Regions from separate parts of the Gordonia sp. DT218 genome, predicted to be linked through region 1. Evidence: riboswitches for the same ligand, from Rfam matches in the RefSeq annotation. Region 1 holds a riboswitch; the other holds the start of a gene.
The links. A riboswitch is a leader RNA that binds a small molecule or an ion and turns the genes downstream of it on or off. The one in region 1 is predicted to bind cobalamin.

Region 1 (9,080 bases):
TCGGCCATTCCCGCGGGCTGCCGTCGCGCGATCAGACGCTCGAATCGATCGTCGCGAGCCTGAGCCGCTGAGCCCGACCTCACCCAGGGGTGTCCCGATCCCGTCCGGTGGCCAGGTCGCCACACTCGACCGGGAGCAGATCGGCGCGGTGGGCGGCCAGGTACGGCTGCGCACCAACGTCACCCGTGACCGTCGCGATCACACCGTCGAGGTGATCGGCACCGAGGTACACCGGATGCCCGGGCCGACCGTCGAAGACCGCCCGGGCGATGCCATCCCGCCGACGGCCGACCGCGGCCAGAAGACGGATGGTCACATCCGGACCGACGTCCGGCGTGTCAACAACGTGTAAAACCATGCCGTCCGCATCGGCGTCGCGCGCCACTGTTGTCGCCACTCGGACGGTATCCCCCAGCCCGCCCCGCCAGCCGGGCACGACGATCGCCGATGCCCCTTCCGGCAGGTCGACGATGCGGGCGCCCATGGCGACGAACACGTCGGCGCAGCCACCGCGAGCCAGTGCGTCGACCGACCGGCGAAGCCAATCACCTTCGTCAGCACCGATTTTGGGCGCACCGAAGCGGCTCCCGGCGCCCGCGGCCAGCACCACCCCGACGACTCGGCCCGGTTCGCGCCGCCCATCCGGAATGCTCGGCCCGTTACCCATATCGACGATCGATACTAGTGCGGCACAAGCCCTTTGTCCGTTTTACGCAGCGGAAATATACGATCCGCCGCTGAGCAGGAACGGTCACCGAGGTCCAAGATGTAGCGGTCCACGGCCGACATAGAGGTGAGCGAGCATGTCCACGGATTCCACCACTCCCATCGACGGAGCCATTCGCAAGAAGAGGGTGCCCCCTGTCGACCAGGTGCCACCCACCGGCAAACTGCTCACTCTGGGCGCACAGCATGTGGTCGCGTTCTACGCCGGTGCGGTCCTCGTCCCGCTCCTGATCGCACGCTCGATCAACCTCGACTCCGAGGCCCTGACCATGCTGATCACCGCGGATCTGTTCACCTGCGGCATCGCCTCGCTACTGCAGTCGGTGGGCATCTGGAAGGTCGGTGTCCGCCTGCCACTGCTGCAGGGCATCACGTTCGCCACGCTCGCGCCGGTGATCCAGATCGCCAACAATCACGGCGGTGGGCGGGTCGGCCTGCAGACCGTGTACGGCGCGGTCATCGCGGCCGGCGTGTTCACCTTCTTGATCGCTCCGTTCTTCGCCAAGTTGATCCGTTTCCTGCCCCCGGTGGTCACCGGCACACTGATCACCATCATCGGGGTCTGCCTGATCCCGGTCGGTGCCGGCGACGCGGTCAGCGACCCGGCGACCCATTTGCACGATTCGGCCAACTGGCGGTGGGTCCTCTACGTACTCGGCACGATCCTGCTGATCGTGCTGATGCAGCGCTTCTTCCGCGGCTTCATGGCCACGATCGCAGTGCTGCTCGGCCTCGTCGTGGGAACCTTCGTGGCCTGGCTGTGCGGTGACGCGAACTTTGCGTCCGTGGGACAGGCCGACTGGCTCGGCTTCACCCCGCCGTTCGCCTTCGGCTGGCCGCGTTTCGACATCGTCGCGATCGTCTCGCTGATCGTGGTGCTGCTGGTGGTCGCCGTCGAGTCGACCGGCTCGGTGTTCGCGACCGGAGAGATCGTCGGCAAACGCATCAAGAAGGATGATGTCGCCGCGACGGTCCGGGCCGACGGTCTGGCCACCGTCATCGGTGGCGCGTTCAACTCGTTCCCGTACACCGCCTTCTCGGAGAACGTCGGCCTGGTGCGACTGACCGGCGTCAAGAGCCGATGGGTGGTCGCCGCGGCCGGCGGCATCATGATCGTCCTCGGCCTGTTCCCGAAGCTGGCCAAGGTGGTCGAGTGCATTCCCGCGCCGGTGCTGGGCGGCGCGGCCCTGATCATGTTCGCCACGGTGGCGATCGTCGGAATCCAAACCCTGACCTCGGTCGACTTCACCGACCACCGCAACCTGATCATCTCGGCGACCTCACTGGCCGTCGCACTGTATGTGCAGTTCTCGCAGTCGGCGACACCGACCACCGTCATCGACAAGTCCGGTCAACAGGTCGACGTGCCCGCCCTCCCGGGCGTCGATCAGGCAATGCCCAACATCTTCCTGCAGATCCCATTCTCGACCGGCATCACGATGGGCGCGATCACCGCGATCCTGCTCAACCTGCTGTTCTTCCACCTCGGCAGCCGCGGCCCAGCCGTCGCGGGCGGCGGTGCGATCACCCTCGACGAGGTCGACACCATGAGCAAGCAACAATTCCGCGAGACCTTCGGCGCCGTCGTGCAGAACGTCGACTGGGTACTCGACCGCGCTTGGGATCAGAAACCCTTCGAGGATGTCCACGATCTCCGCAGCGCGTTCCAGGAGGCGATGCTCACCGGTAGTGACACCGAGCAACTGGACCTGATTCGCGCCTTCCCCGACCTCGGCGCCGAGGACGAGGACACCGGCGAACTGATCGCCGTCGATCACAAGGGTCTGTCGCATCTGGAGGAGACCGAACACGAGAACGTGGTCAATCTCGCGTCGGCGTACCGGGAGCACTTCGGCTTCCCGCTGGTCATCTGCGCCCAGGAGACCGAACGATACGACCGGGTACTGCGCAGCGGCTGGGCCCGGATGGACAACGCGCAGACCAGTGAGAAGTCCTTTGCCCTCATCGAGATCGCGAAAATCGCCAACTACCGGTTCGACGACCTGGTGGCCGATGCCAATCCGATCACGTCGGCCCGGTTCAGCCGACAGCCCGAACTCTCCTAGGCTGGCCGCATGAGGCGTGTCGATTGGCGTGGATTGTCCAGTTTCAACGAACTCTCCGAACGCCAGGCCATCCATCAGCTCTATGAGTGCTGCAGCTCGTCGATCTGGGCCCTACGGGTCGCCAAGGCCCGCCCCTTCTCCGACGACGAGGCGCTGCTCGAGTATGCGGATCTCATCCTGGCCGAACTCACCGACACCGACCTCGACGAGGCCTTGGCCGGACATCCCCGGATCGGCGACCGTCCCGACAACCCGTCGTCGGAGCGAGAGCAATCGGGGGTCGCCGGTGCCGACGCAACGGTGCTGACCGACCTCAAGAAACTCAACGCTGCATACGAGGAGAAGTTCGGCCACGTGTATCTCGTGTTCGCCAACGGCCGACCGGCCGATGAACTCCTCGACATCCTCAAGCAACGGATGCACAACGACGCCGAGACCGAACGACGTGTGACGCGAATGGAATTGGCGAAGATCAACCGCAGTAGGGTGACGAGGATGCTGACCCCCGCGAGCATCTACCTCGAGGACGGAGCGACGACATGACGGGCCTGTCCACCCATGTACTCGACGCGGTGTCCGGCTCCCCGGCCCGCGGCGTCTCGATCTCATTGAGGGACGCGACCGGAACCGAACTGGCCGCAGGGCTCACCGATGATGACGGCCGGATCGGTCAGATCAGCACCGCACCGCTCACCCCGGGCACGTATCACCTCGTGTTCGACACCGGAGAGTGGTTCGACACGCACGGGATCGATGGCTTCTATCCGGAGATCGACATCTGTTTCGCAGTCGACGACCCCACCCGCCATTACCACGTCCCGGTGCTGCTCAGTCCGTATTCCTACACGACCTACCGGGGCAGCTGACCGAGCACATCGGCGGCGCGTCCGCTCCCTGCGGGCCCGGCCACCGGTGCCCCGAATGCGACGGACGCCACAGGGCAGGGGGTAGAGTCGAAATGAAGCCGACGTCATGTCGCGTCCACGCAATCGCGCGGACCGAGTCGGCGGTGGATCGACGCTCTCGAGCCGGACTCCACCGATCACCTCTCCGAACGGATATCCGATGTCCAACGATTCCAACCTTTTTTCGCACTGCACCGACACCACTCATGCGGCCGTGCAGGCGACCACGGCCACCTCTGAGCTCCAGTTCTCCGACGCACAGGACAACCCCTACTCCGCCGGGCGAGACTGAGCGGCGGCGAGACCGTGCCACTCGCACTCGGTCCGACCCGTCTCCAACTCGCACCCGACCTCACACTCCCGATCGCCGGGGCATGGCTGCCCTACACATCGCAGATCTCGCAGGAGCTTCCCGCCCTGCAGGCGGCCGGCCGCAGCAGGCTCGGGACCATCACCCGCATCGACGTGAATTGGCGCAATTTCGCGCGCTATCCCGGATTCGACTCCGAGAATTCGCCTGACATGTTGCCGCTGATGTCGATCACCGCGGATCACGCCGAGGTGACCCTGCTCGTCATTCCGCCCAGGACCCAGTCAGCGCTGGCCGCCACGTTGTTGCGGCAGGCCGGTCAGTGCACGAGCTCACCGGGCTCCGAGCACAGCCACCTGTACCGGGACGCCCAGCGAATCCTCCGACGCGCCGCGCTGCAGTGCGGCGCCACCGACTCGAACCCCGTCGGCTGACCCGGTCAGTGCCGCCGGAGTAGTGCCACATGCTTTGTGACACAACAACGAACGCCGCCCGGGAAACCCGAGCGGCGTTCGTTGTTGAAGACTGTGGTCAGATGGCGGTCACAGTGGTCGCCTGCGGGCCCTTGGGGCCCTGCTCGACCTCGAACTGGACGCGCTGCTGCTCTTCGAGGCTGCGGTATCCGCCGCCCTGAATGGCCGAGTAGTGAACGAAAACGTCACCATCGGTGCTGTCGTCGGGAGCGATGAAGCCGAAGCCTTTTTCGCTGTTGAACCACTTGACGGTTCCTTGAGCCATGATGCTGGTACTTCTCTCTATTTTGCACACGAGAGCCATGTGGCACTCGCGAGACCATCATCGCACACTTTGTGACGTTTGAGATAACCGTGACGAAGGTGAACCGTCTGACGGCGTCCCGTGTGTTGGCCCGACGACCGTCATCGCTACGGTGGAAGACGCAGTTGGTTCGCCACTCGAGGGACATGTTGAGCCCTACCACTGGGTGGCGTCGACGTCGGCGTCCTGGACGGATACCGACGAAGAGGGAATCCGGTGAGAATCCGGAGCTGTCCCGCAGCGGTAAGTCGGAACGACCGCCGTCAGATGCACTGGACCCTGGTCCGGGAAGCGACGGTCAGTAGGAATGCCTCCGCTCAGCAGTTGCTGGGCAAGGCCCGCCGATGAGCCCGAAGACCTGCCAGGTGTACCGGACGCGCCGCGTCCGGTGGCTCGCCGTCTCGTGGACTGGGCGCAGGTCGAACTGGTGAGGTTGCGATGTCCGGGATTCCGGCATCCTCGACGCTTGCTCGCTCGACTGCCCCTGCAGGGCGGCGGACCTTCCGTATCGTTTGCAGGAGTACAACTCTCATGTCTTCACCGAACCAATCCGCTCGGCGGTTCACCGCGACCACACTGGGCACGGCCCGCATCGGCCCGCATCGCGAACTCAAGCGCGCCATCGAAGGCTATTGGGCAAACCGGGTCACCGCCACCGATCTCGAGACAGCGGCCGCAGATCTGCGCCGCCGCTCGTGGGAAGAGCTCGCCGCCACCGGAATCGACTCCATCCCGGTCAACACGTTCTCCTACTACGACCAGATACTCGACACCGCGGTGATGCTCGACGCACTGCCACCGCGAGTCGCCCTCATCGACAACCCGCTGGACCGCTATTTCGCGGCAGCGCGCGGAACTGCCGACATCGTGCCGCTGGAGATGACCAAGTGGTTCGACACCAATTACCACTACCTCGTACCGGAGATCTCGAGCGAGACCACCTTCGCCCTTCGCCCGGACAAGGTGCTCGCCGAGGTGGCGCAGGCGCACGGTGCCGGCATCGTGGCCCGGCCGGTTGTCGTGGGACCGATCACGTTCCTGGCGTTGGCGAAAGCAGTGGGTGACGGACCGGTGCCGATCACCCGTATCGACGATCTCGTGCCGCTGTATGCCGAACTACTGGACCGCCTCACCGACGCCGGGGTCGAGTGGGTGCAGTTCGACGAGCCCGCCCTGGTGACCGACGTCGTCGACGGGCTACCCGACCTGGCCGGCTCCGTCTACGCACGACTGAGCCGCGTGACCCGGCGTCCCGCCATCCTCGTCGCCACCTACTTCGGCGATCCCGGCCATTCGCTGGCAGCGCTCGCCCGAACCGAAGTCGAGGGCATCGCCGTCGACCTGGTCGAGGGCAGCGTGGCAACGGTGGCCGCGGTCCCCGAGTTGTCGGAGAAGCTGCTCGTCGCCGGTGTCGTCGACGGACGCAACATCTGGCGCACCGACCTCGATCGTGCGCTGGCGACTCTCGGCACGCTGCTGGGTTCGGCGGGTGATCTCGCGGTCTCCACCTCGTGCTCCACGCTTCATGTGCCGTACAGCCTGGCCGAGGAGGACTCGCTCGATCCGAATCTGCGCGGCTGGCTCGCCTTCGCCTCCGAGAAGTTCGGCGAGGTCGCGACGTTGTCGCGCGCGCTTCGCAGTGGCCGTGAGGCCGAGACCGAGGCTTTCGACGCGTGTCGGGCAGCACTTGCGACGCGGGACACCGACACCCGGCTACGAGACAATGCAGTTCGTGATCGGCTCGCCGCCGTCACCGACGCAGACGTGACCCGCGGCGACGCGGCGGGCCGTATCGCCGAGCAGAACCTGCGACTAGGTCTGCCCGTGCTGCCCACCACGACGATCGGCTCCTACCCGCAGACCGTGGCGATCCGCAAGGCCCGCGCCGCGCTGCGGTCCCGCGCGATCGACCGGGACGAGTACCTGCGCCGGATGCGCGCCGAGATCGCGGATGTCGTTGCCCTGCAGGAGAAGATCGGCCTCGACGTGCTGGTGCACGGTGAGCCCGAACGCAATGACATGGTGCAGTATTTCGCCGAGCAGCTCAACGGGTTCTTCGCCACCGCCAACGGGTGGGTGCAGTCGTACGGAACCCGTTGCGTCCGCCCGCCGATCCTGTTCGGCGATGTGTCCCGGCCCGCGCCGATGACCGTCGACTGGATCACCTACGCACAGTCGTTGACCGAAAAGCCGGTCAAGGGCATGCTCACCGGTCCGGTCACGATTCTGGCGTGGTCGTTCGTCCGCAACGATCAGCCAGTCTCGGAGTCGGCATCCCAGATAGCGTTGGCGATCCGCGACGAGACCGTCGACCTCGAACGCGCGGGAGCGGGCATCATCCAGGTCGACGAACCCGCACTGCGCGAGCTGCTACCCCTGCGGAACGCGGACAAGCCGGCGTACCTCGAGTGGGCGGTCACGGCCTTCCGGCTCGCCACCGCGGGTGTCGACGACTCCACCCAGGTCCACACCCACCTCTGCTACTCGGAGTTCGGTGAGGTGATCGGGGCCATCGCCGCGCTCGATGCCGACGTCACATCGATCGAGGCGGCGCGCTCCCACATGGAGGTCCTCGACGACCTCAACGCCGTGGGATTCTCCAACGGTGTCGGGCCAGGCGTGTACGACATCCACTCGCCACGGGTTCCCGACGCCGGTGAGATCGAGAAGTCGCTGTCCTCGGCGCTGGATGCCGTCGAAGTCAGACGCCTCTGGGTGAATCCCGACTGCGGGCTCAAGACGCGCGGTACCGACGAGGTGGTCGCGTCACTGACGAACATGGTCGCGGCGGCCAAGGTCGTTCGGGCATCACTCACCTGATCGGATCCATCCGGTTCTGGCCGCACCTTCGGATTGTGGCCGCACTTTCGACTCCTGGCCGGAACACGAAGGTGCGGCCAGAAGTGTCCTGGGGCGCGAGCCACGCGAGTTGCCGGGCTATCGTTCCCCTGTGTCCGTCCTGGCCGACCTCGACGATGCGCTCGCCGCCCGTACCGGCGAGCGCATCGTGGTCGGCGTGACCGGACCGCCCGGTTCGGGAAAAACCACGCTCGCACGCGCACTCACCGAGTATTACCGCCGGCTGCACGGCGACGGCTTCGTCGGGTACCTGCCCATGGACGGATTCCATCTGTCGAACACCGTTCTGACGCAATTGAACAGGTCGGACCGCAAGGGCGCACCCGACACCTTCGACGCCGACGGCTACGTCGCGTTGCTGAGTCGAGCGATCGGCGCCGACCGCAACATCTACGCCCCGGGCTTCGACCACACCGCGGGCGAGCCGATCGCCGCGGCGCTCGTACTCCCGGCGACAGCAACCCTCCTCGTCACCGAGGGGAACTACCTCGCCCTCGACGACGGAGGCTGGTCACCGGTCGCCGGATTGCTCACCCGGCTGTACTACGTGGATACGCCCGCGAACCTACGCCGCGAACGGTTGCTCCCCCGCCATGTCGCCGCGGGCAAATCACCGGAAGCCGCGCGTGACTGGGTCGCGAACGTGGACGGGCCGAACGCCGCACTCGTCGCCGGCACCCGGGATCGCGCGGATCTCGTCATCGACGGCACCGTCCCTTTCGTCTGACCGACGGCACGCGTAGAGCTCCCGGATACACACGGAACATTGCGTGTATCCGGGAGTTCCGGGTGTTGGTGCGCGGTGCGCCCAGCCGATCTCTATCAGCCGATCTCGATCAGCAGATCCCCCGGCGCGACCTGGGTGACGGCGCCGACGGCGACGCGGGCCACCTTGCCGCCGAGCGGTGCGGTGATGGTGGCCTCCATCTTCATCGCCTCGATGGTGCCGATCGCGGCACCCGCGGCGATCTCGTCGCCGACGTCCACGCTCAACGACACGACCCCGGCGAACGGGGCGCCGATGTGGTGCGGGTTGGAGCGGTCGGCCCGTTCGGCCGCCTCGACCGCGGAGTCCACCGAACCGTCGCGCACCGACACCGGACGCAACTGGCCGTTGAGCACACACATCACCGTGCGCATCCCCCGCTCGTCGGGCTCGCTGATCGCTTCGAGCCCGATCAGCAGGTCCACGCCGGGTTCGAGTTCGACACGATGCTCCTCGCCATAGCGCAGACCGTAGAAGAACTGATTCGCCGAGAGCCGCGACGTGTCGCCGTACTCCTCGTAGTGCTTCTCGAACTCCTTGGTGGGTCCCGGGAACAGCAAGCGGTTCAACGTTTCCTGCCGCTTACGCCCGGGCGCGTCGAGCGCCGCGGAATCGTCGTCGGTGAGCGTCTCCGGCGGCGGGGCCTCACCACGCCCCTGCAGCGCGATACT
Region 2 (9,080 bases), 150 kb from region 1:
CGCGTCATCCAGATGCGCACACTCGGCGCGAAAGTGTGCCCGGTCGGCGACGTCGCGGTGGGACCGGCCCGATCCGGTCCCACCGCAACGCTCAGCTCCGCTTGCGCCGCAACTGGTTCGCGTATCCGACGGCTCCGTCGACGAGGATGAACGCAGCAAGACTGATGCCGAGGAGCGGGATGAACCACCCGACCGCCGCGACGATCACGATGACCGCCGCGATCGTCGTGACCGGCACCCCTCGCCACGCGCCACGCAGCGGTGGCCGCCCCACAGCGAGGAAGCGGTGCGCTCGCCGGGGTCGGCGTTGCCACCACATCTGATAGCCCCGCACGATCACTGCGAGAAGGCCGATCGCCAACAGCAGTAGCGCGATCTGGTTGACGAGACCGAACAACAGACCCATGTGCAGGGCGATGCCCCACGTGGTCAGTTGTGCGGCCAGGGGCCAGTCGGCGAACCACGAGGCATCGACGACATGTCCGGTCGCTCCGTCGATGGAGACCGAGTTCGGCGAGAACTGCCATGGCCGGCGCGTCTCTGCCACCGTGAATGCGGTCGCCGGACCTGTCGGTACGGACACCTCGACGTCGTCGGTCACCCCGATCCGATCGGCAACTGCCAGAACCGAGTCCACCTGTCCGACGGCATCGGCGACGGCAGCACCCCCGGCGCCGTCATGCCCGGCCGTGTGGTCGCCGTGTCCGCTGTGTGCACCGGCGGACGTGGCGGAGTCGTCAAGGGAGGTCGACACACTCGGGGTCGTCCAGCTCAGTGCCTGACGCAGCTCGCCGATGTTGTCGCCGGCGAAGCGCGACCAGGTGAGGCCGGTCGCCGACAGGAACAGCACCCCCACGACGATCCAGACACCCACGGCACCATGCCAGTTCAGTGTGCGGGCCCGGCCCTCGGTTGAACGGTCGACGCTGATCAGCCGAGCCTTCCGGTCACGCCTCATCCGGCGATACCGCGCAATCCACAACGCGAGACCCGCCAGTGCGATCACCCACAGCCACGACGCCGCGAGTTCGCTGTAGACGCGACCAGGTTCTCCCAGATGGAGGTGACGATGCAACTGGCTGATCCAGGTCCGCAGCGGTAAGGCCCCGGCACTCCCGTAGCTCACCAGCTCGCCGACCGGGCGCGCGGTGACCGGATCGACGAAGACCGCCATCCGCTCCGATTCTCCGAGCGACTCGTCGTCGAACAGCACGCGCGTGGTGTCACCTGGCGCGGCTGCCGGACGCACGGCGGAGAGAGCGAGATCCGGTCGGGTGGCCATGGCCGCGCGGATCTGATCGGCCACGGGGCGGGCCTGACCCGTGCTGTCGGTGTGCAGTTGCTCGCGGTAGACGACCTTCTCGAGACCGGGTGCGAGTGCGTAGAGGCCTCCGCTGACGACCGCGACGATCAGAAACGGTGCGATCAGGATGCCGGCATAGAAGTGGAGTCGTCGCACCAACGGTTCCCAGCCGATGTGGCGCCCACCGGGCCGGCGATCGGCCGGGTCGGTCGGTGGCGAGGAGTCGAGCGGCTGTCGGGGTGGTTCCTGGGTGAGGGACACAGAGGTCCGCCTTTCGAGAGCTGGATGCGCCGCACGACAGATGAGGTCGTGCGCATACGCAGAGAGCCGACCGCCGCGCGTGGTCGACACGCGAGCAGGTCAGCGAGGGTGAGGAATGGTCACATCGCCGGGATCGGGGGACCCCGGGTACCCACCGGGCGGACACACCTGCGGCCGGGCCGCAGGCGGTCGTCGGTCGCGGGCAGCACGCTCCAGGACATCGAGACGTCGACTGGCGCCGAGATGAGCGTGAGAACGGCCCGGATCACCACCGACAGGGCGGCGATCACCGCGGTCTCCAGACCGATCGCCAGGGCGACCGCCACCACGGTGGCGACGATGTGAAAGGTCGCCATCGAGGGAGTCAGCAGCGTGGCGTGGTGATGAGAAAGGGCGGCGAGTGCGAGGTGACCCACGAGCTGTCCGCCGACGAGCATGCCGACGAGGCCCGGCCATCCGGCGCGCGGCGGGGAGGCGGCGGTGGCGGTCCAGCCGAGCCCCGCGCACACCGCGACCAGAAGAGTGAGGGCCGTGGAGTCGGGCAACCCGCCGCCCGCGGCTGCGTGCGCGATGGTCGAGGTGACCCCCGACGACGCGCCGACAACGCAACCCCGAACCTTGTCGAGGGCGCGTGCCTGCGGATGCATGGCCCGCATCGTATGACGGCGCTGCGGGGCCGATCGAGTCGGCTGCTAAGTTCGGTGCTGCGTCGGTCTTCGTCCGGTTCGTCCGGATCGAGCGTAAGAGGGAATCTGGTGCGAATCCAGGGCTGCCCCGCAGCGGTGACCGGAAACGACAGCGGCCAGGAGCACTGGGTCAGCGATGACCTGGGAAGCGGCCGTCAGTAGGTGGCACGAACTGTGCCGTGTCCGGGAGTCCGAAGACCTGCCGACGTGACCGCGGCGGCGTGCCGCGGTCGACATCGACTCCGTGGGACATGGTCGGTGCCGCCGACCTGTCGGCGTCGTCGTGTGTCCTCGGTGAGTGACGAGGTGGGATGACCGGGCAGTGGTTGCGCGTGAGCGTGCTGAGTGTGCTCTGCGTGTCGGGGCTCCTGACGATCTCCGTGCTCGGGCTCATCTTCGGTACGGCACACGTCCCGTGGCGCGATGCCGTCGGCTATGTGTGGGCCGACCTGACCGGCGGCGTGGTCACCGCCGGGGATGCCGCCGACTACCGGATCGTGGTCGATTCGCGACTCCCTCGCGTTCTCACCGGTGCCCTGGTCGGGGCGGGACTGAGCACCGTCGGCCTCGTGGTGCAGGCAATGGTCCGCAACGCGCTGGCCGACCCGTACGTGCTCGGTATCTCGTCGGGAGCGTCAGTGGGCGCCACCGCGGTGGTGCTGTTCGGTGTCTTCGCCGGAGTCGGTGTCTACGCGCTCCCGGCCGCTGCGTTCGTGGGGGCGTTGGTCGCCACCGTGATCGTTTTCGCAATCGCGAGATCGGCCGGCGGTCTCACACCGCTGCGGCTGGTGCTCACCGGAACCGCTCTGGGTTACGGGTTTTCGGCATTGACCACAGTGCTGGTCTTCCTCGCGCCCGCCGGAGATGCCGCTCGCAGCGTGATGTTCTGGTTGTTGGGCAGTCTGGCCGCGACGAGCTGGCACACCGCAGGGCTCGTGGCGGCGGTGGTGCTGGTCGGCCTCGTGGTCGTCGCAGGATTGGCCCGCCAGCTCAACGCGTTGGCAATGGGCGACGAGGTGTCCGCGTCACTCGGCTTGCGCGCCTCACGATTCCGCATGCTGCTGTTCATCGTGGCCGCGCTCATGACCGGCGTCATGGTCTCGGTGTGTGGGGCGATCGGGTTCGTCGGGCTGGTGGTGCCGCATGTGGCGCGACTTCTGGTGGGCGCCGACCATCGCCGGTTGGTGGTGGTCACCCCGCTCATCGGCGCGGTGTTCCTCGTCGCCGCGGATCTGCTTGCCCGAACGCTCGTCCCACCGCAAGAACTCCCGCTCGGTGCGATCACGGCCGCGGTCGGGGTGCCGGTCTTCCTGCTCCTGATGCGCCGGCGCGGTACGGAGGCGGGGTGATGCGGGGGGTCGACTACGACGAAGTGGGTGTCGAGATCGGACATGCGACGATCCTTCGTGACGTGACCGTCCACGCGCCGCCGGGCAGTTTCCTGGGCATCATCGGCCCCAACGGCAGCGGCAAGTCGACGATGCTGCGTTGCCTGTATCGCGCACTCGACCCGACTCGGGGGCGTGTACGGGTGGGCGACCGCGACATCACGTCGATCAGCATGCGGGACAACGCTCGTCAGGTGGCAGCCCTCACCCAGCGGATCGCGCTCGACTTCGACTTCACGGCAGCGGAGGTGGTCGCGACCGGTCGTCTGCCGCACCGATCGCTGACGGCCTCGACTGCCCGCCGCGACCGGGAGATCTGTGCCCAGGCGATGCACGACGCGGGCGTCACCCATCTCGTCGACCGAGCTTTCACGTCTCTGTCGGGCGGGGAGGCCCAGCGGGTTCTGATCGCCCGCGCATTCGCGCAGGAGCCGGAGGTCCTGGTTCTCGACGAACCGACGAACCACCTCGATGTCCGACATCAGTACGCAGTGTTGCGTGCGGCGCGCGATCGAGAGGTCACAGTCGTCGCGGCGTTGCACGATCTGAACATCGCCGCGCAATTCTGCGACCGGCTCGTGGTCCTGGCGGCCGGTCGGGTCGCCGCGGCCGGCACACCACGCGAGGTTCTCACACCTGCGGCGATTCACCGCTTCTTCGGCATCGGCAGTCATGTGTTCGACCATCCACGCCTGAATGTTCCCCAAGTCATCTTCGACGAGAAAGAAGCGGAATGAGAACGAGATCGGTGATCACGGGTCTGTCGGCATTGCTGGTGTTGTCGGGCTGTGGTGCGCAGGTGGAGGGCGCCGCGCCGAAGGAGGCAGGCGGAGAGGTCAGCGTGGAGAACTGCCGTGCACCGCTGACCGTGCCCGGACGTCCCGACCGGGTGGTCACGAACGACACCGGTATCACCGAGATCATGTTCGCGCTCGGCCTGTCCGACCGAATGGCCGGATACACCACATATGCCGGCAAAGAACGGGACATCGAATCCTCGCCGTGGCGGGCAGATTTCGAACGGACCACTTTCCTGGGGGACGGATTCACACGTGAGGTCATCCAGTCGGCGAATCCCGACTTCGTCTTCGCGGGGTGGAATTACGGGTTCAAGGAGTCGACCGGGGTGACGCCGGAATGGATTCGCAGTCTGGGCGCGACGCCGTACCAGTTGACCGAGGCATGCCGTCAGCCGGGGACCACCGAGCGCGGCATAATGCCGCCCCTCGACGCGTTGTATTCCGATCTGGCGAACATCGGAGACATCTTCGGCGTCCGCGACCGTGCGGATGCCCTGGTCACCGACTATCGGGCCGAGGTGACGAAGGCCAACGAGGAAGCGCCGCCTGCCGACCGCCGGGCACGGGTGTTCCTCTTCGACAGCGCTGATCCCAACCCGTTCACCTCCGGGAAATACGCCGCACCGGAGCAGATCATCTCGGTGGCCGGTGGTACGAACATCTTTGGCGACCTGGCGAATTCGTGGACATCCACATCATGGGAGGCGGCCGCACAACGTGACCCGCAGGTCATCCTGATCGTGGACTACGGTGCGGGGCCGCAGAACACGGTCGCGGCGAAGATCCGGCAGCTGGAGACCCATCCACTGATGTCGCAGACCGATGCCGTACGCCACAAGCGGTTTCTCGCGCTGCCGTATGCGGCGCTCGTGGAAGGCCCGCGCAATCCGAGCGCGATCACCACGGTCGCCCGTTACCTCCGGTCGACGGGGTTCTGAGAACCGCGGGTTCTGCTGACAGCAGAACCCGCGGTGCCAACGCTCGGTGGCGACCTACCATCGGCCCATGGACGCCGGACCGCAGACAGCCGAACCCCTGTGGCGCGAGGTCACCGGACGCGTCATCCGACGACATCGCCACGACCGCGGCGAACGCCTGGTGGAGACCGCGCGGCGGGCAGGTGTCTCGAGCCAGTATCTCTCCGAGATCGAACGGGGCCGAAAGGACGCATCGTCGGAACTGCTCGCCGCGGTCGCCGGCGCTCTCGGACTGTCGCTGCTCGACCTCACACGCGAGGTGACCATCGAGTTGTCGCGGATGACCGCGGTGCCCGTGCTGCGGGCCGTGTCCGTCCCGGCGTCCGCGACGGCACCGATGCGCACACTCCGGCGGCCGATCGCGCTGGCGGCCTGAGCTACCCGACGTCGTGGGTGATCGGTCGGCTACCCGCGGGTATCGATGATCCGATCGGCCAGTCCATAGGAGACGATCTCTTCGGCCCGAAGCACACGGTCCCGGTCGGTGTCCTGTCGGAGCGTCTCGACCTCCTGACCGGTGTGGCGGCTCATGGCCTTCTCGATCTCTTCGCGCACCCGCAGGATCTCCTCGGCCGCCAGGATCAGGTCGGGGATGGTGCCCCGTCCCTGACCCGAAGGCTGATGCAGCAGCACCCGCGCGTGCGGGAGCACCGACCGCCGCCCGGGACTCCCCGCCGCCAACAGCAGCGCAGTCGACGAGAGTGCCTGCCCGACACAGGTGGTGGCGATCGGGGCGTGGCAGTACTGCATGGTGTCGTACAGGGCGAAGGTCGCCATCACCGAGCCGCCCGTCGAATTGATGTACAGGTCGATCGGCGCGTCGGGGTTGTCGGAATCGAGGTGGAGGATCTGCGCGATCAACGCGTTCGCGACGCCATCGTCGATCTCCGTGCCCAGATAGATGATCCGCTCGTCGAGCAGATGGCTGTAGACATCCATCACCCGTTCGCCGTTCGGCGTCCGGCTGATCACGTTGGGGATCGTGTAAGTACTCATCGTGCCACCCCGAATCCTGTCGAAGCCGGTGTCAGCGGGCGGATCTGCGCCAGATCGTCGACGACATGGTCGATGAACCCGTACCGGACCGACTCCTCGGCGGTGAAGACGTGATCACGCAGCGAATCCGCGAAGATCTTCTCGACCGGCCGGCCGGTCTGCTCGGCGATGATCGTCAGAACGGTGTCGCGGACGTGTCGAAGGTCGTCGGCCTGGAGCTCGATGTCGGGCGCATAGCCGCCGATGCCCGCGGACCCCTGGTGCAGCAGGACTTTGGCGTGGCGGAGTGCATACCGCTTGCCGCGTGTCCCGTTACAGAGCAGGAATTGCCCCGCACTGTAGGCCATTCCGAGGTTCACGGTGCTCACGTCGTTGGGTATCAGGCGCATCGTGTCCATGATGGCGAGCATGGCCGGGACGGATCCACCCGGCGAGTTGATCCACAGCCCGATGTCGGCCACCGGATCCTCGGACGCCAGCATGACCAGCTGCGCACACAGCTGGCTGCCGATCTCGTCGTCGAGTGCCGTGTCGAGCATCAGGATGCGTTGACTCAGAAGGTTTTCCGCGGTCCGCTTGCGAAGTGGGAGAAAGCGTTGTTCGTCACTCATGCCCCGATCCTGCGCCGCTCCCGTCGGTCTCGCATCGGCGCGCTGCCGCACGCAGAACGATGCTGCCACGAGCAGCGTGCGTCCGCGCGATCAGACCACGTCGACGGTCGGTCGGGCATTCGGGATGGTGATGAGGGCACGACGACGCAGCCGGGCCGACGGCGCCGCGATCGAGTCGGCCACCCGGTACTCGGCCTCCCATCGATCCGGCCGCAGGCGGTTGAGGACGTAACCGCGCTGGGCGTTCCCGAATCGGACGTGTGGTGATGCCGCCTTGATCGCACGGTCGGTTTCGTCACTGTCCTCGCCGTCGCCTCCCGACGAGATCGACGTCCCGGCCAATTCGACGCCGACGGTGGGTGATTGGTGTCGATAGGTCGATCGGAGCTCGGACACCGCGTTGCGGTGGATGTCACCGACGATCGACACGAGATTGGTCACCCCGCGATGACGCGCGCCGTCGAGTACCCGGGCCCGGGAGGCCTCGTACCCGCTCCACCCGTCCATGCTGACCTCGCGGACGCCGTTCTCCACGTGGGCGAGGTCGGCGATGGTGGTCTGATGTGCCAGTACATTCCACCGATGTCGACTCCGCGAGAATCCGTCGAGCAGCCACCGTTCCTGCGCGGCGCCAGTGATCGTCCGGTGGGGATCGGCCGTGGGGCCGTTCTGCGCGGTGTCGTCGTCGCCGTTGGCCTGATCACTGCGGAACGTACGGGTGTCGAGGACGTTGAACTCCACGAGGTCGCCGAAACCGAAGCGCCGATAGGCGCGGACGTCGGCCCCGTGAGCCTGGTGCGCGGCGCGCACCGGGGTGTTCTCCCACCACGCCTTGAGTCCCCGCGCCCGCCGGAGCAGGAAGGCGGGAATCGGCTGATCATCCTCGGGAACCGTTGCCGCCCAGTTGTTGTCCACCTCATGGTCGTCGAAGATCGTGACGAACGGGCTGGTCCGGTGGATCTCGCGCAGGTGTGGGTCGAGCTTGTAGAGAGCGTAGCGATCGCGGTAGTCGTCGAGGTCCATGGCCTCGCGGTGGGCGGATTCCGGCATGGCACTGGTCCGGCGGCGCCCGCCATTGCGGGGTATCGGTTTCTCGTAAATGTAGTCACCGAGGTGAAAGACCACATCCGGGGCATGGGAGGCCATGTCGGCGTAGGCGACATAGTGACCGTCGGCCCACGACTGGCAGGAGGCGAAGGCGAACGTCAGCGCGTTCGCGCGGCCGGTTGAGGCGGTGCGGGTCCTACCGACCTCGGAGATATCGCCTGCCGCGCGGAACCGATAGAAGTAGTCCCGCGCCGGCTCGAGCCCGCGGACATCGATGTGGATGCTGTGCCCGTTGTCGGCGGTGGCCGGGGCCGACCCGCGCCGGAGGATGCGGCGCATCGTCTCGTCGGTGGCGACCTCCCATTCGACGGGTACCGGGGCCGCACCCATTCCGCCACCGCGCGCGAGTGGGTTCCGGGCCAGCCTGGTCCACAGCACCACTCCGTCCGGAAGTGGATCGCCGGAGGCGACCCCGAGGGTGAACAGGTGGTCGCCGAGGCGGGGCGCACCGGACGACGCAGGTGCGTCCCCGAGGAGACCAGGGATGACGGCCAATCCGCCGGCGACGCCGGTCCAGGTGAGGAATCTGCGACGTGTCATGCCGACACGCAGCGTCTTGTCGCGGGTGATCGAGACGTCCGGCAGGTGGTTGCTGGGCATGGGGTAAGCCGACCAATGCCGACTGACCGGATGTCGTCCGGCGGCTTGATGTCGGATGATGCTCGGATGAAGACGAGGTCACCACGGTCGACGTGGATGCGCCGCGGCGGTGTCGCTCAGAACTGGATCAGGCGGTGAGCACGAGCCAGACGGCGATGTAATGCATGAGGGCAGCAACCGCGGTGCATGCGTGGAAGACCTCGTGATGTCCGAACGTGGTGGGCCACGGGTTCGGCCAGCGGGCGGCGTAGAGGATGCCACCGACGGTGTAGAACACACCGCCCACGGCGAGCAGCACGATGACCATCCAGCCGACGTGACTGACCAGGGCGGGAGCGACGGCGATGATCA

Region 2: it holds a riboswitch for cobalamin, as region 1 does, so the genes downstream of both, ACPXCG_RS01260 (FecCD family ABC transporter permease) here and metE (5-methyltetrahydropteroyltriglutamate--homocysteine S-methyltransferase) in region 1, are expected to answer to the same signal.

What each region holds. Positions count from the first base shown of each region.
Region 1 is NZ_JBNCNS010000001.1:111,007-120,086, forward strand. It holds gene ACPXCG_RS00515 (TetR/AcrR family transcriptional regulator) at 1-71, shown strand, start outside; gene ACPXCG_RS00520 (nucleotidyltransferase family protein) at 80-667, opposite strand; gene ACPXCG_RS00525 (solute carrier family 23 protein) at 804-2,792, shown strand; gene uraD (2-oxo-4-hydroxy-4-carboxy-5-ureidoimidazoline decarboxylase) at 2,802-3,335, shown strand; gene uraH (hydroxyisourate hydrolase) at 3,332-3,658, shown strand; gene ACPXCG_RS00540 (hypothetical protein) at 3,858-3,989, shown strand; gene ACPXCG_RS00545 (DUF5994 family protein) at 4,004-4,441, shown strand; gene ACPXCG_RS00550 (cold-shock protein) at 4,539-4,745, opposite strand; cobalamin riboswitch at 4,955-5,164, shown strand; gene metE (5-methyltetrahydropteroyltriglutamate--homocysteine S-methyltransferase) at 5,316-7,604, shown strand; gene ACPXCG_RS00560 (nucleoside/nucleotide kinase family protein) at 7,735-8,370, shown strand; gene ACPXCG_RS00565 (pyruvate carboxylase) at 8,466-9,080, opposite strand, start outside.
Region 2 is NZ_JBNCNS010000001.1:265,941-275,020, reverse strand. It holds gene ACPXCG_RS01270 (PepSY-associated TM helix domain-containing protein) at 92-1,564, opposite strand; gene ACPXCG_RS01265 (hypothetical protein) at 1,684-2,211, opposite strand; cobalamin riboswitch at 2,258-2,471, shown strand; gene ACPXCG_RS01260 (FecCD family ABC transporter permease) at 2,562-3,599, shown strand; gene ACPXCG_RS01255 (ABC transporter ATP-binding protein) at 3,599-4,375, shown strand; gene ACPXCG_RS01250 (ABC transporter substrate-binding protein) at 4,372-5,376, shown strand; gene ACPXCG_RS01245 (helix-turn-helix domain-containing protein) at 5,444-5,791, shown strand; gene ACPXCG_RS01240 (ClpP family protease) at 5,821-6,411, opposite strand; gene ACPXCG_RS01235 (ClpP family protease) at 6,408-7,022, opposite strand; gene ACPXCG_RS01230 (alkaline phosphatase D family protein) at 7,113-8,729, opposite strand; gene trhA (PAQR family membrane homeostasis protein TrhA) at 8,857-9,080, opposite strand, start outside.